DNA from 3 places in the Mesorhizobium sp. B2-8-5 genome. Region 3 is predicted to be linked to each of the others. Evidence: riboswitches for the same ligand, from Rfam matches in the RefSeq annotation. Region 3 holds a riboswitch; each other region holds the start of a gene.
The links. Region 3 has a riboswitch for cobalamin ahead of FJ430_RS23325 (DUF1636 family protein). Riboswitches for the same ligand answer to the same signal wherever they lie in the genome.
Positions count from the first base shown of each region.

Region 1: another riboswitch for cobalamin. It lies ahead of bluB (5,6-dimethylbenzimidazole synthase); the one in region 3 lies ahead of FJ430_RS23325 (DUF1636 family protein).
Region 2: another riboswitch for cobalamin. It lies ahead of FJ430_RS16450 (DUF1636 family protein); the one in region 3 lies ahead of FJ430_RS23325 (DUF1636 family protein).

Region 1 is NZ_CP083951.1:5,665,719-5,671,039, reverse strand. It holds gene FJ430_RS28085 (hypothetical protein) at 1-830, shown strand, start outside; gene bluB (5,6-dimethylbenzimidazole synthase) at 934-1,665, opposite strand; cobalamin riboswitch at 1,708-1,885, opposite strand; gene FJ430_RS28075 (histone deacetylase family protein) at 2,000-2,926, shown strand; gene FJ430_RS28070 (exodeoxyribonuclease VII small subunit) at 2,930-3,181, shown strand; gene FJ430_RS28065 (DUF2277 domain-containing protein) at 3,239-3,505, shown strand; gene FJ430_RS28060 (pirin family protein) at 3,515-4,435, shown strand; gene dxs (1-deoxy-D-xylulose-5-phosphate synthase) at 4,562-5,321, shown strand, end outside.
Region 2 is NZ_CP083951.1:3,399,773-3,405,093, reverse strand. It holds gene FJ430_RS16465 (NuoB/complex I 20 kDa subunit family protein) at 1-215, opposite strand, end outside; gene FJ430_RS16460 (NADH-quinone oxidoreductase subunit A) at 206-571, opposite strand; gene FJ430_RS16455 (winged helix-turn-helix domain-containing protein) at 905-2,104, shown strand; cobalamin riboswitch at 2,134-2,337, shown strand; gene FJ430_RS16450 (DUF1636 family protein) at 2,377-2,802, shown strand; gene cobW (cobalamin biosynthesis protein CobW) at 2,805-3,842, shown strand; gene FJ430_RS16440 (cobaltochelatase subunit CobN) at 3,861-5,321, shown strand, end outside.
Region 3 is NZ_CP083951.1:4,777,578-4,782,898, reverse strand. It holds gene FJ430_RS23335 (bifunctional helix-turn-helix transcriptional regulator/GNAT family N-acetyltransferase) at 1-544, shown strand, start outside; gene FJ430_RS23330 (AraC family transcriptional regulator) at 581-1,414, opposite strand; cobalamin riboswitch at 1,648-1,854, shown strand; gene FJ430_RS23325 (DUF1636 family protein) at 2,101-2,433, shown strand; gene FJ430_RS23320 (ABC transporter ATP-binding protein) at 2,430-3,218, shown strand; gene FJ430_RS23315 (ABC transporter substrate-binding protein) at 3,251-4,198, shown strand; gene FJ430_RS23310 (FecCD family ABC transporter permease) at 4,582-5,321, shown strand, end outside.

The DNA of each region.
Region 1 (5,321 bases), 890 kb from region 3:
CGACCGATCCCGACGGGCCGATGTCCTTCGCGCTCTGGGGCGGCGTGGTCGGCTTCGGCGTCGTGTCGATCGCCGTCTACTGGATCCGCGAATACATCCTCTACGTGCTGAAGGCGGGCCATATCGCCGTCATGGTGCATCTGATCGACGGCCACGATGTCCCTGACGGCCAGAACCAGATCGCCTATGCCAAGGAAGTGGTCACCCAGCGTTTCGCCGAGGCCAACATCCTTTTCGTCGTCGACCAACTGGTCAAGGGCGCCATCCGCGCCATCACCGGCCTGATCGGCGGCATAGCCGCCTTCCTGCCGATCCCGGGCCTGAGCGGCATCGTCAGCTTCATCAACACCATCATCCGTATCTCGCTGACCTATGTCGACGAGATCATCCTCGGCTACAACATCCGCATCAATTCGAACTCGCCCTTCGAGACGGCCAGGCAAGGCGTCGTCCTCTACGCCCAGAACGGCAAGCACATGGTCAAGAACGCCGTCTGGCTGGCGGCGATCATGTGGGGCGTGTCCTTCGTCATCTTCCTGTTGATGCTGGCGCCCGCCGCGGCGATCCTCTGGGTCATGCCGGGTCAGCTTGCCGGCTGGGCTTTCGTGCTGGCCATCGTCTTTGCCTGGGCCTTCAAGGCGGCCTTCATCGAGCCCTTCGCCATTGCATCGCTGATGCAGGTCTATTTCGAAGCCATCGAGGGCCAGGTGCCCAATCCCGAATGGGACCACCGGCTGGCCGAGGCCTCGTCCAAGTTCAGGGAACTGCGCGACAAGGCGCTGGGCTCCTTCGGCGGCGGCTCGCGCTGGGATACGCCCCGGGCCGCTTGATCAGGATTTCGAAGGACCGCCTAAAGCGCGTCGCGTCGAAACGGATTCACGCGACGCGCTTTTAGGTCGTTGCTTGATGCATGTCGTTGTCGCAAAACCGAGGTCACTTTTGCGCGACATGCATTAGCCTTGCGATCGCCGATTTGAGCGGCGCCTCGCCGGCGCCGCGGAAAGTCTCGCTCATCACCAACTCCGGCAGCGGCAGGCGCTTGCCCCAGCCATGGGCCTCGAGATCGGGCTTCGGCGCGAAGGCTGAGACGCGGCCCACGCAGAGATAGGCGATCGGCGTGACATGTTCGGGGATTGCGAGAAGCCGCCTCAGCGCTTCGATCTCGATGATGCTTACCCAGCCGACGCCGACACCTTCGGCACGCGCCGCCAGCCAGAAATTCTGCACCGCGCAGACGGTGCTGTAGAGATCCATCTCCGGATTATGCCAACGCCCGAGCGGCGAGTCCTTCGACCGCTGCCGGTCGCAGGTGATGCACAGATTGAGCGCGCTTTCGCAGATGCCCTCGAGCTTCAGCTTGCGGTAAAGCGCCTGCCGTTCCGCCTCGATCGCCGGCAGCTCCTGCTCGCGCGCGGCGAGGAACAGGTCGCGCACCTGCTGACGCCTGCCTGGATCGCGGATGACGATGAAGTTCCACGGCTGCATGTAGCCGACCGACGGCGCATGATGCGCGGCGGTGATGAGCCGCGCCAACACGCTGTCATCGAGGTCGTCGGGGACAAAATGGCTGCGCACGTCACGCCTGGTGAACATCGCCCGATAGACCGCGTCGCGCGCCAATTGGTCAAAGTCGTCGCCGCTCGCGGCGATCGCTGCTGCCGTCATCGCTTTTCCCCTTGCGACAAGCAGTCCCCCGCCTGACCAAGCGGAAAACCATGTCTGCCGGGCCGGTCTTCTGGCTCGGGATCCTCCCGCATCCGGCGCCTTCCCGTCATCGACAGTGGCTTTGCCGGCGCGGTCCCCCTCACAGCGTTGGGCACGCCACGGAGTTCAACCGTGTTCCCGATTCTCCCGCGTCGCGGGCACCAGGCAGCGAAGAACCTTACCGCGAAGCTTGCGCCGCGCCAATGGCGCCAGCGACACGGGCTGGCGCAATTTTCCCCAGCCATTCGGCTTTCAAACATGGTCATCCGCGCCGCCGGTGCCTAGATTAGGCGCCATGGCCACCCGTCTCTACACGCACCCGATCTTTCTGGAACACCTCACGCCGCCCGGCCATCCCGAGCGGCCCGACCGCCTGCGCGCCATCGAACGCGTGCTCGACGACGAGGCTTTTTCGGCGCTCGACCGCGTCAAGGCGCCCGAAGGCGATGAGAAAACGATCCTCTATGCGCATCCCGAGGATTTCGTCGAGCGCGTGCGCGCGGCGATCCCTGAGAACGGCATCGTCTCGATCGACGCCGATACCAGCGCCAGCCCGAAAAGCTGGCAGGCCGTGGTGACGGCGATCGGCGGCGCCAACGCGGCGGTAGACGACGTCTTCGAGGGCCGTGCCGCCAACGTCTTCGTCGCCGCCCGTCCGCCGGGTCACCACGCCGAAAAGACCACCGCGATGGGCTTCTGCCTGTTCAACACGGCCGCGATCGCCGCCCGCTACGCGCAGAAGAAGCATCAGGCCGAGCGCGTCGCCATCGTCGACTGGGACGTCCACCACGGCAACGGCACACAGGACATTTTTTGGGACGACCCGTCGGTTCTCTATTGCTCGACGCACCAGATGCCGCTTTATCCCGGTACCGGAGCGAAAAGTGAAACCGGCGCCGGCAATATCATCAACGCGCCGCTCGCGCCGCAGACCGGCAGCGACCTGTTCCGCGACGCCTTCCTGTCGCGCGTGCTGCCCTCCATCGATGCGTTTGCGCCGGACCTGATCATCATTTCAGCCGGCTTCGACGCGCACCACCGCGATCCGCTGGCCGAGATCAACCTGACCGAGGACGATTTCGACTGGGCGACCGGGCAATTGATGGAGCGCGCCGGACGCCACAGCTCCAACAGGCTCGTCAGCTTGCTGGAAGGCGGCTACGATCTGCAGGGACTGGCATTTTCAGTCGCCGCCCATGTCGGGCGGCTGATGAAGGGATAGGGTATGGCATTGGAAGACAATGAGGACGTCAAGGCGATGAGCTTCGAACAGGCGCTAGACGCTCTGGAGAAGATCGTCGATGATCTTGAGCGCGGCGACGTCCCGCTCGACCAGTCGATCAAGATCTATGAGCGCGGCGAAGCGCTGAAGGCGCATTGTGACCGGCTGCTGAAAGCGGCCGAGGACAAGGTCGAGAAGATCAGGCTGTCGCGCGACGGCAAGCCGGTAGGAACGGAGCCGCTCGACGCAGAGTAACGACGCAGAGTAATTTGGACGACGGTGGGCAAAGAAAGCAGGTAAGGAGTTCAAGCTATGTGCCGCAACATCAAGACCCTGGCCAATTTCGAGCCGCCGGCGACCAATGACGAAGTGCATGACGCAGCGCTGCAATTCGTGCGCAAGCTGAGCGGCTCGACCAAGCCCTCCAAGCGCAACGAACATGCCTTCCACCATGCGGTCGAGGCGATCACAGCTGTCGCGCGCGAATTGATCGATTCGCTCGAAACCAACCAGGAACCGCGCAACCGCGAGGAAGAAGCTGCCAAGGCGAAGGCCAGGTCGGCGCTGCGTTTCGCCTGAGGATCCGACATGAGCTTCTTTCCGGGAAACGATCCTGAACCGGGCGATGCCTTCGCCTGCGACCAGATCGAGCTGATGGTCGTCCCCAACGCCAAGGACATTGGCGGCTTCGAGGTGCGCCGCGCCCTGCCGACGGCGAAGCGCCGTCTGGTCGGGCCGTTCATCTTCTTCGACCGCATGGGGCCAGCGATCCTGCGCGCCGGCCATGCGCTCGACGTGCGTCCGCATCCGCATATCGGCCTCTCCACCGTCACCTACCTGTTCGACGGCAAGATCAGGCATCGCGATTCGCTCGGCACCGAAATGGTGATCGCGCCGGGCGACGTGAATTTGATGACAGCCGGGCGCGGTATCGTCCATTCCGAGCGCACGCCGGAGGAGTTGCGCGGCGCGCCGATGTCGGTCTCCGGCCTGCAGACCTGGCTGGCGCTGCCCGACGGCAAGGAGGAGATTGCCCCGGTGTTCGCGAACACGTCGGTGGCCCGCTTGCCGCAGATCGATGCCGAGGGCGTCAGCGGCCGCGTCGTCATCGGCGAATTCTCAGGCCTGCGCTCGCCCGTGGCGACCGCTTCGGACACGCTTTACGCCGATCTCAGGCTGGCGGCGGGCGCGAGCGTGAAGATCCCGGCCGATGCCGAGGAGCGCGCCATCTACACGTTGGAAGGCGACGTCTCGATCGCCGGCGATATTTTCCCGGCCGAGCGGCTCCTCGTGTTCAAGCCGGGCGAGGAGATCATCGTTTCCTCCGAGCGCGGCGCGCATTTCATGCTGTTCGGCGGCGCTTCGCTGGGCTCCAAGCGCTACATCTGGTGGAATTTCGTCTCGTCCTCGAAGGAACGCATCGAGCAGGCCAAGCAGGAATGGAAGACAGGCCGCTTCGATATCGTTCCCGGCGATGAGGAAGAGTTCATCCCGTTGCCCGAAGGTTAGGATAGGCGTCGTCGGCGCGTCACTGACGCGCATTTACATTCGCCCGCCGGCGGCCTATTCCGCGCATGATTATGGCGCAATCTGCTGATAGCGCCGTGTTCGATCGATAAGGCAGGACGCGCCCGAGTGAAGCCAGACACGCCGCTGCTCGACAAGGTCCGCATTCCGGCGGATTTGCGGACGCTCGATGAGGCCGCGCTGCCGCAATTTGCCGCGGAACTGCGCGCCGAGCTCATCGACGCCGTCTCGCAGACGGGCGGCCACCTCGGCGCCGGGCTCGGCGTCGTCGAGCTGACGGTCGCCCTGCATTATGTCTTCAACACCCCGGCAGACCGGCTGATCTGGGACGTCGGCCACCAGGCCTATCCGCACAAGATCCTGACCGGCCGCCGCGACCGCATCCGCACGCTGCGCCAGGAGGGCGGCCTCTCCGGTTTCACCCGGCGCGCCGAGAGCGAATACGACCCGTTCGGCGCCGCGCATTCCTCGACCTCGATCTCGGCCGGCCTCGGCATGGCCATGGCGCGCGACCTGTCGGGCGGCCGCAACAATGTGATTTCCGTCATCGGCGACGGCTCGATGTCGGCCGGCATGGCCTTCGAGGCCCTGAACAATGCCGGCGCGCTCGATGCCCGGCTGATCGTCATTCTCAACGACAACGACATGTCGATCGCGCCGCCGACCGGCGCCATGAGCGCCTATCTGGCCAGGCTCGCCTCCGGCAAGGCCTATCTCGGCCTGCGCGATTTCGGCAAGAAGCTGACATCCTATCTCGGCAAGCGCGCCGACCGCGCCATCACCCGGGCGGTCGAGCATGCGCGCGGCTACGTCACCGGCGGCACCCTGTTCGAAGAACTCGGCTTCTATCACATCGGCCCCATCGACG
Region 2 (5,321 bases), 1.4 Mb from region 3:
CACGCGAGGCCGAAGGTCATGAACATCAGCGAGCCGCTGCGCGCCCAGGTGATCAGCGCTTCGGTCGAGGTGACAAGGAAACCCTTGTCGGCCAGTTCATTGTTGATTTCGAGGAAGAAGGGATCGTCCTCCCCCACCGGCCTGCCGGTGTTGGGGTCGATGATGCCCTTGGGCTTCGGCGCGACGAGGGTGCCTGAACTGTCGTTCAATCCCATTCCAGCGCTCCTTTTTTCCATTCATAGGCAAAGCCGATGGTCAGCACCGCCAGGAACACCATCATCGACCAGAAGCCGAGCATGCCGACCTTGGAGAAGGAGACCGCCCACGGGAACAGGAAGGCGACTTCGAGATCGAAGATGATGAACAGGATCGACACCAGGTAGAAGCGGATGTCGAATTTCATACGGGCGTCGTCAAACGAGTTGAAGCCGCATTCATAGGCGGAAAGCTTTTCCGGGTCGGGATTGCGGTAGGCCACCAGGAACGGCGCTATGAGCAGCGCAAGGCCGACGACCAGCGCCACGGCGATGAACAGGACGATCGGCAGATATGAACTCAGGAGTGCGCTCATGCGGCGGCTTTCCTTAGGCGGGCAGTTCACTTTGATTACAGCAACGAACTCTAATGCGGAAGCGTGACAGTTTAACCGCTGAACCGTTTTAAGGGGCCCATGCTGCAACGCGGCGAGGGTTAGCGCAGCGGTTTCGGTGACGCAAGTCAAACCTTGTTCAATTCGCGACCCTGGACGCCTTATCGGAAGAAACTGGTCCGATCCGCTCCTGTTTGATTTCCTTCGCTTTTTACTCCACTTTTCTCTCCTGACATATCTCCCGCCATTTGCCTGCTAGCATCGCCGGAATCACCGGCTAAAAATCCGGCAAATGATCAGCGCAAGGGCGCCTTGATGAAGGACAAGATTTCGCTGGCCATGGCGAGGCGCATTGCGCTCGGAGCACAGGGGTTCAACGACCCTAGGCCCGGCGGCGTTCCGGATCGCCGCCACCTTGCGCGCGTGCTTTCACGAACCGGCCTGTTGCAGATCGATTCCGTCAGCGCTGTGGTGCGTGCTCATTATATGCCGCTCTATTCTCGCCTCGGCCCCTACCCGCTTGCGCTGCTCGACAACGCCGCGGTCACCCGCAAGCGCGCGGTCTTTGAGTATTGGGCGCATGAGGCGTCGTTCCTGCCTGTCGAAACCTACCCTTTGATGCGCTGGCGCATGCTGCGCGCCGAGCAGGGCGACGAGATGTATCTCGGCCTGGCGAAATGGGGCCGGGAGCGTAAGGCGATGATCGACGAGATCTATGCGCAGGTCGCCGAACGCGGCCCGATCGCCGCGTCCGACATCGAAGGCCACAAGGGCAATGGCGGCTGGTGGGGCTGGAGCGAGGCCAAGCACGCTTTTGAATGGCTGTTCTGGGCCGGACGCATCACCACCGCCTACCGGCGCGGCTTCGAACGCTATTACGACCTGCCCGAGCGCGTTTTGCCGCAGGCCGTACTCGACCTGCCGGTACCCTCGGTCGAGGACGCGCATCGCGAATTGCTGCGCATCTCGGCCCGCGCCCATGGCATCGCCACCTATGGCGACCTTCGCGACTATTTTCGTCTCGCGCCGGGCGATACGAAAGACCGCATCGAGGAACTGGTCGAAGCGGGCGAACTGCTGCCTGTGAAGGTCGAGAGCTGGGACAAGACCGCCTATCTCCACAAGGACGCCCGCTTTCCACGCCGGATAGAGGCCCGCGCCCTGCTCGCCCCCTTCGATCCCGTCGTCTTCGAGCGCACCCGGACGGAAAAACTCTTCGGCTTCCGCTACCGCATCGAGATCTACACGCCGGCCGAAAAGCGCCAATACGGCTACTACGTGCTGCCCTTCCTGCTTGGCGACCGCATCGTCGCCCGTGTCGATCTGCGAGCCGATCGGCCGGCGAGCGTGCTGCGCGTCCATGCCGCCTTTGCAGAGGCCGGCGCCCCCGCCGAAACGGCGGCCCAACTCTTCGACGAACTGCAGCAAATGCAGGGCTGGCTCGGCCTGGGAGCGATCGAAGTGACGCCGGCCGGCGACCTCGGGCCGGCGCTGGCCGACATCGCGGTGTCGTAGCCGTGCGTTGACAGGCACCCGGCCGTAAGCCTAAATCCGCCGCAGACGGTCTTCTCCCGGCAAAGGGAGGAGCCAAGAGGGAATGCGGTGCGGGCCAACGCCCAAATCCGCGGCTGTCCCCGCAACTGTAAGCGACGAGCCCCGGCCGAAAACCACTGGGATGTTCCCGGGAAGGCGGCCTTCAAGGCGACGACTCGCGAGCCAGGAGACCTGCCGTCTGAAACTTTAAGTATCCGAATGCCCGGCGGGTTTTCCGGGCAAGGAGCCTGGTTTTGGATCGTAACGGCAGTTTCCCGGCAAACAGTGCGGATATTTCGTCCGAGCCCGACGCGCTGGCCGGCGTGACCGTCATCGTCTGCTCCTCTTGCCGCGACGAAACCGGCTCGGACGGCCATCCGCGTGCCGGCGCGCTGCTCGCCGAGGACACGCGCCGGGCTGCCTCCGGCGAAAACATCAACATCCGCACCGTCGAATGCCTCGGCAATTGCAAGCGCCGGCTGAGCGCCGCGCTGCTGCGCGACGGCTGCTGGAGCTATGTCTTCGGCGATCTGACCCCGACCAGCGGCGCCGACCTCATCACCGGCGCAAAGCTCTTCGCCATCTCGACCGACGGCCTGGTCCCCTGGCGCGGCCGGCCCGACTCTCTCAAGCGCGGCCTGGTTGCCCGCATTCCTCCCCTCGACATGCTGAAGGACTGACCATGAACGCTTCCGTTTCTCGTGTTCCCTGCACCGTCGTCACCGGCTTCCTCGGCGCCGGCAAGACGACGCTGATCCGCAACCTGCTCGAGAACGCCAAGGGCAAGCGGCTGGCGATCATCGTCAACGAGTTCGGTGATGTCGGCATCGACGGCGAGATACTGAAAGGCTGCGGCGTCGACACATGCCCGGAGGAAAACATCGTCGAGCTCGCCAATGGCTGCATCTGCTGCACCGTGGCCGACGATTTCGTGCCGGCGCTCGACCAGATCCTGTCGCTCAACCCCAAGGTCGACCACATCCTGATCGAGACCTCCGGCCTCGCTCTGCCGAAGCCGCTAGTCCAGGCCTTCCAGTGGCCGACGGTCAAGAGCCGCGTCACGGTCGACGGGGTCGTCGCCGTTGTTGATGGCCCGGCGCTGGCCGACGGCCGCGTCGCTTCCGACATGGATGCCCTGCAGGCCCAGCGCGCCGCGGACGTGACGCTCGACCATGACGATCCGGTCGAAGAGGTATTCGAGGACCAGATTGCCTGCGCCGACCTGATCATCCTGTCGAAGAGCGACCTGATGGATGCGGCCGGATCGCAGCGCGCCAACGCCGTCATCGGCAAGCACGTCGCGCGCGCCGTGAAGATCGTTCCGACCGCGCAAGGCAAGGTCGACCCGTCGGTGCTGCTCGGCCTCGGGCTCGCCGTCGAGGACGACATCGAGAACCGCAAGACCCACCACGACGACGAGCTCGACCATGAGCATGACGATTTCGATTCCTTCGTCATCGACGTCCCGTCGGTCGCCAATCCCGATGAGTTGGCCAAGCGCGTCGCCCTTGCCGCCGAGCAGGAAAACGTGCTGCGCGTCAAAGGCTTCGTCGAGGTTGGTGGCAAGCCGATGCGTCTCTTGCTCCAGGCCGTTGGCCCGCGCGTCAACCACTACTACGACCGCGCCTGGACGGCGGATGACGATCGCCGCTCGCGGCTGGTCGTCATCGGCCTCAAGGGGCTGAACCGCCCGGCGATCGAGCGTATCCTCGCCGGCTGAGGCTAAGACCAAAAAGCGATGCATATTCTCACCACGACATCCGCTTCGCTCGACGATCTCGCCGAGCCGGTCGACCTCAGGCAGACGCCTGCGGATGTGGTGGCCCTGTCCTTCACCGACAGCGACCTCGCCGGTCTGGCCGCCGCCTGGAAGGCGGATGCGGAGCGGCTACCCTCGATGCGGCTGGCGGCCCTTCGCGACCTTCGCCATCCGATGTCGGTGGACCTGTGGATCGACAGCGTCGCCCGTCACGCCAAGGTCGTCCTGGTGCGCATCCTCGGCGGCTATGAGTGGTGGCGCTATGGCTGCGACCAGCTCGCTGCGGTCGCGCGCGAGCGCGGCATCAAGCTGGCGCTGCTGCCCGGCGAAAGCCATGACGAGGACCAGCGCCTGATCGAAGGCTCGACCCTGCCGCGCGCCGAGCTCGACGCCCTGCTCGGCTATTTCCGCGAAGGCGGGCCGGCCAATATGGCGGCGCTGGTGCAAAGGCTGGCAAAGCTTGCGGGGGCTGAGGCGGCCGTGGTTGATGCGGTCAGTGTGCCGAAGGCGGGGTATTATGAGCCGGGAGTTGGTGTCGTCGAGAAGTCGAACGTTTCAAGGGTCGGCATTCCTTCGCACCCCCCTCTGTCCTGCCGGACATCTCCCCCGCAAGGGGGGAGATCAGCCGTCACCCAAGCCGGCTCTATCTCTGCTTCGTCAAATATCGAGCTAGCTGAAACATCTACAGTTGGCGAAACCGTCGACCACAGAGCAATCTCCCCCCTTGCGGGGGAGATGTCCGGCAGGACAGAGGGGGGTGTGACGCAACTCGGCGTCGACAATTTCGCAGTCGTCCCCATCCTCTTCTACCGTTCCATGCTGCTTGCCGCAGACATCGCGCCGATCGACGCTCTGGCGGAAGCGTTGAAGCAGCAAGGCATGGCCCCGGTGCCGATCTTCGTTTCCAGCCTCAAGGATCCGGCGTCTCTCGCCTTCGTCGAAAACGCGATCGCCTCGCTGAACCCGGCCGCCATTGTCACCGCGACCGCCTTCGCCTCCGGCGCGGAGCCCGGCATCGAGACTCTGTTCGACCGCGCCGGCGTGCCAGTGTTCCAGGTCATCGTCGCCACAACGAGACGCGAGGTCTGGGAAAAGAACCAGCGCGGCCTGGCGCCCGCCGATCTCGCCATGCACGTTGTATTGCCCGAGCTCGACGGCCGTATCCTCGCCGGCGCCATCTCGTTCAAGGGCGAGGTCGAAACCGACCCGGCGCTCGCCTTCCGCGCCTTCGCCAACCGGCCGGAGGCCGATCGCGTCGAGCAGGTCGCCAGGCGGATCGCTGCCTTTATCCGCCTGCAGCGGACCGAGCGGGCCGAGCGCAAGCTGGCGATCCTGATCCCCGATTATCCCAGCGCGCCCGGGCGGACCGGCTATGCCGTTGGGCTTGATGTGCCGTCAAGCGTGCTCGCCATGCTGCATGACCTGAAGGAACAGGGCTAC
Region 3 (5,321 bases):
GGAGCGGCTGGTCAAGGCCATGCGTACCGTACAGGAGCTGCTCGGCGACAAACCCGAACCGAAGGAAGCCTACATCCTGCGGCCGCTGCAGGTTGGCGACATCGGTTGGATCACGCGCCGCCAGGGCATGCTCTACACGCAGGAGTATGGTTGGGACGGGACCTTCGAGGCGCTGGTCGCCGAAATCCTTGGCGAATTCGTCAAGAAGTTCGATCCGAAGTGGGAGCGTGCCTGGATCGCCGAGCGCGCGGGCGAGGTTGTCGGTTCCGTCTTCGTCGTGCGCAAGTCGCCGGAGGTGGCGAAGCTCAGGCTGCTCTATGTCGAGCCATCGGCGCGCGGCCTTGGCATCGGTGCGCGCCTGGTCGACGAAAGCATCGCCTTCGCGCGCGCCAAGGGCTACAAGACGCTGACCTTATGGACCAATGACATACTGGGCGCGGCCCGCCGCATCTATCAAGCAGTGGGTTTCAAGCTGGTCGACGAGGAACGCCACCATTCGTTCGGCAAGGACCTTGTCGGGCAGACGTGGGATCTGGAACTTTAGCTCTTTGCCTTCTCCCACAAGGTGAAGGGAAGGCGCTCACCCCTTCACCGGCAACCAGATCTCCAACCCGCCATTGCCGGTGCGCGCGTCGAATTCGGGTCCATAGCGCTCGAATTCCGGCGCGTCGGCGATTTCGTGGCCGGATGGCGGCAGCCAGCTGTTCCAGATCGTGTTGATGGTCCGGCGGATGGCCGAGATGTGCTCGCGATGCGAGAACACCGCGTATTTCCGCGCCGGCACCCGCACGCGATAGAAATCCTTCGGCAGATCGGAGAAATCCGTCACCTCGACCCCGACGACATAGTCGAAATTGCCGGCATCGTCGCCATTCGTGCACACGCCGTAGAAGACGCCAGGCACTTCGCCTGGAATGTTGCCGATATAGGGTGCGAAGCGCTGCCATTGCATTGGAATGCCGGCGCTGGTCTCGCAGCTGTAGCGCTCGCCGAGACCGGCGATGAGGAAGGGGCGGCTGGTCTCGAAGCGCGGCGGCTCGAGAGTGGTGAGAAGCGAACTGTCCATCAGAATGGGCTCCACGAGGTCGAGGTTTTGGGTCGAGCCTTGCGCGCGCACCAATTCCGGCGTGGTGCCGAACGCCTCGCGAAAGGCCCGCGTGAAAGCCTCATGCGAGCCGTAGCCGGCATCGAGCGCGACCAAAAGAATATCGGGCGCGCCGCCGGCCAGCTTGCGCGCCGCTTCGCTCAAGCGGCGCGCTCGCATATAACCCATGACCGATCGTCCCGTGGCGGCGCCGAAGGCGCGCGTCACATGGAAGCGCGACACGCCGCTGCTTGCCGCTATTTCGTCGAGGCTGATCGCGTCCGGCAGATGGCTTTCGACAAACCACAGCGCTTTCTCGGTCGGGTTCATGTTTCCTCGCATCTGGCGGGGCGACACTAGTCCCCGCACCGGCGGCCAGTTTGATCGAAATTGCGCTTCAAGCGAAGTCGAATGACGTTGACAAGCCAAGGCAGCGTATTCTATTTGGTAATGTTATTACATATCAAAACGAAGCAAGCGACTTGCGGCACCGACACGAGGATCCCGCCATGTCTTTCGCGCCATGGGCGGACAGAAGCCGTTGCGACTCGCACGCGGACAACCTACGATGGCTGCGCCATGGTCCCCGAGCCGCAAGGCGAGGGGTGAAAAGGGAACACGGTGAGATCCGGTCTGGATTGAACCCGTGGCTGCCCCCGCAACTGTGAGCGGCGAGCTCCATCCGAAACGCCACTGGCCGGCAAGGCTGGGAAGGCGGATGGCGCAACGACCCGCGAGCCAGGAGACCTGCCATCGACATGAGTTGACCGGACGGGGTGTGCCGGGAGGAGACGCGGGCGCCGGTCTTGTCGGCCGGCTCGTCCAGCATCCTTCCGTCGCCATTTTGGAAAGTGACGGAAATGTTGGACGCCTCGAGAGCAATTCCAGGAAAAGTGTGTAGCGGTTTTCCGTCTGGAATTGCGTCAAAACAAAGAGATAGAGCGGTTCGCCGTTTCCGTGAAACGGTGAAACGCTCGAGCCATCGCATCATCGTCTGTTCTCTGTGTCGCGATACCGTGACCGGACTGAGGTCCGGCGAGGGTTTGTGCGCCGACCTGCGTTCCAGGCTTTCCTTGCAGCCGGCGCCTTCCTTTGCCGTCGAGACCATCGACTGCATGGCGGGTTGCGCGCGGCCGCTCACCGTGGCCTTCAAGGCGCAAGGCAAAGCCACCTATCTCTTCGGTTCCATCGACAGGGGCACCGACGCCGGCGCGCTGGTGGAATTTGCCAGGCTCTATGCCTCGCTGCCCGACGGCTGGTGCAATTCCGGCCAGCGCCCGGCAAGGCTCGCCGGCAAGATACTGGCGCGCATCCCCGCCGCGGGTAAGGCCAGGGAGCAAGTCCGGTGAGCGCGCCCCTGCTTGAAGCCCGCGATCTGGGCGCCACGGCAAACGGCCGGACGCTGGTCGAGGATGTCAGCCTGTCGCTGGCGGCGGGTGAGCGCCTCGCCATTATCGGCCCGAACGGCGCCGGCAAGACGACTCTGCTGCGAATGTTGTGCGGGGCGTTGTCGCCGAGCCACGGCGAGGTTCGCCTGGCCGGGCGCCGGCTGGATAGGATCACCGCCGCCGAGCGGGCGCTCAGCATCGCCGTCGTCGGCCAGACGGACCAGCCGGATCCACGGCTGGCGCTCATCGACTATGTCGAGCTTGGCCGCGTCCCGCATGCCGGCCTGAGGCGCCGGCACGACGACCGCGACATCGTCGTCGAAGCACTGCGCCGGACGGGGCTCTTGCCACTGCTCGCGCGCAGCATCGGCTCGCTCTCCGGCGGCGAGCGCCAGCGCGCACAGCTCGCCCGTGCCATCGCGCAAGAGCCGAAGATCCTGTTCCTCGACGAGCCGACCAACCACCTTGACCCGCGCGCCCGCGCAGAACTGCTCGAACTGGTGGCCGAATTCAGCATGACCGTGGTCGCCGTGCTGCACGATCTCGCCTTGGTGGCGCCCTTCGCCACCAACGTCGCGGTGATGAGCAACGCCCGGCTGCACGCGCTGGCGCCGCCCCGCGAGGCGCTGGCGCAGCCGCATATCCGCGAGGTTTTCGGCATCGACGTGCTGCGCCTGCGGCACCCGACCGAGGACCGCGAGCTCACCGTCTTCGAGCTGCCCACGCGCGCTTCCTCGTCATCCTGAGCCTGCCCAACCCAAACAAGGAGCACCACCCCGTGAAACGCCTCGCTTTGTCGTTTGCCTTCTCGCTTCTCGCCTCGGCCGCCTTCGCCTTCCCGGTCACCGTCGACAGCTGCGGCAAGCCGCTCACCTTCGATGCACCGCCAAAACGCGCCGTCATCCAGGACCTCAACATGGCCGAGATGGCCTTCGCGCTGAAGCTGCAGCCGTCGATCGTCGGGCTTACCGGCATCACCGGCTGGTACAAGGTCGGCCCCGAGTTCAAGGCCGAGCAGGGCCCCATCCCGGAGCTGGCGCCAAAATATCCGACGCTGGAAAGCCTCGTCGCCGTGCAGCCGGATTTCTTCTTCGCCGGCTGGTACTACGGCATGAAACCGGGCGGCGAGGTCACGCCCGACACGCTCGCCCCGCACGGCATCAAGACGCTGGTGCTGACCGAAAGCTGCGTCCATCTCGACAAGAACCGGCCCGCCGCCTCGATGGACTTGCTCTATGGCGATGTCGAGAAGCTCGGCAAGATCTTCGGCAAGGAGACGGAGGCCGAAAAGCTGGTCGCCGGCTGGAAGGCCGAGCTTGCCGATATCACCGCCAAGGTCGGCGACCGCAAGGGCACGCGCGTGTTCCTCTACGATTCCGGCGAGGACAAGCCCTTCACCGCCGGCAAGTTCGCCATTCCCAACGCCATGATCGCAGCCGCCGGCGGCGAGAACATCATGGCCGACATGGAGACGAACTGGGGCAACACCGACTGGGAGACGGTCGCCTCGCGCAATCCGCAGTTCCTTATCCTGCTCGATTACCAAGATGGCGGCGGCTACAGGAAGCTGTTCGATTTCCTTAAAGTCCATCCGGCCATGAAGGAGACCGACGCTGTCAGGAACGAGCGCTTCGTCGCGCTGCGCTACGCCGAGCTGACGCCCGGACCCGCCAATATCGAGGCGATCGGCAAGATCGCCAGGGCCATGTATCCGGAAGCGTTTTAGGTCTGGGGTTCTGAAGGGGTGGGGATGGCTTCATTGACGGATCGTGTGCCTGTGAATCGACCGCTTTGGAGATTGGCCAAAACACTCGCGACTTCGTCATCCACGGGCGGAGCAAGGAGCGAAGCGAGGCGGCGCAGACCCAAGGATCCATTCCGTGACGCCGAGGCGTTGCCGCTGCTCAGAATTCCGCACCGTGGCACTTCTCGTGCCAGGTCACGGCATCTACGCGACGGAGCTTCGCGCCTGCTTCGCCCCGGAATGATGGGTGGACGGCCCCTTGCGGCATCGACGAAGTCGCGGATGCCTCGGCTAATCCCGAACGCCGGTATCGCGGCGGCAGGTCCCACGCCGTGAATCTGCGCCGCCGATCGTTCGCTTTGGCCATGATGCTTGGCGCGACGCTGCTGGTCGCGCTCGGGCTGCTTTCGATCGCCTATGGCTCGACGCTGATACCTCTGCGCCAGGTCGTCGGCGCGCTGATGCATGCGGCCGGACTGGGCAGCCAGAGCCCATCCGCCCCGGTCGGTAGCATCGTCGTCGACCTGAGGCTGCCGCGCACGTTGCTGGCGATCGCCGTCGGCGCCGGCCTTGGCGCGGTCGGCGCGCTGCTACAGACGGTCACTCGCAACGACCTCGCCGATCCGTTCCTGTTTGGCCTCTCCTCGGGCGCGGCGGCGGGCGCGGTCTCCGTCATCACCGTATTCGGCGACACGTTCGGCGTCTGGACGCTGCCGCTTGCCGCCTTCACCGGCGGCGTGCTGGCGGCGGCGATCGTGCTTCTGCTGGTGTCGCGGGTGAAGGGGCAGGGGCCCGAGCGGCTGATCCTGGCCGGCCTCGCCGTCTCATTTCTGTTCACTGCCTTGACCAACTATCTCGTGTTCGCCGGCGACCAGCGCGCCGCCCATTCGGTGTTGTTCTGGACCATGGGCGGGCTCGGCCTGGCGCGCTGGGACAATATCGGCCTTGCCGCCTTGGGCGCCGGCATCATCCTCATCTATGGCCTGTGGAACCACCGCCGCTTCGATGCTTTCCTCGCCGGCGAAAGCGCCGCCGAGAGCCTTGGCGTGCCGGTGGCGAGGATGCGCCGCGCGACATTCCTCGTCGCCGCCCTGGCGACCGCCAT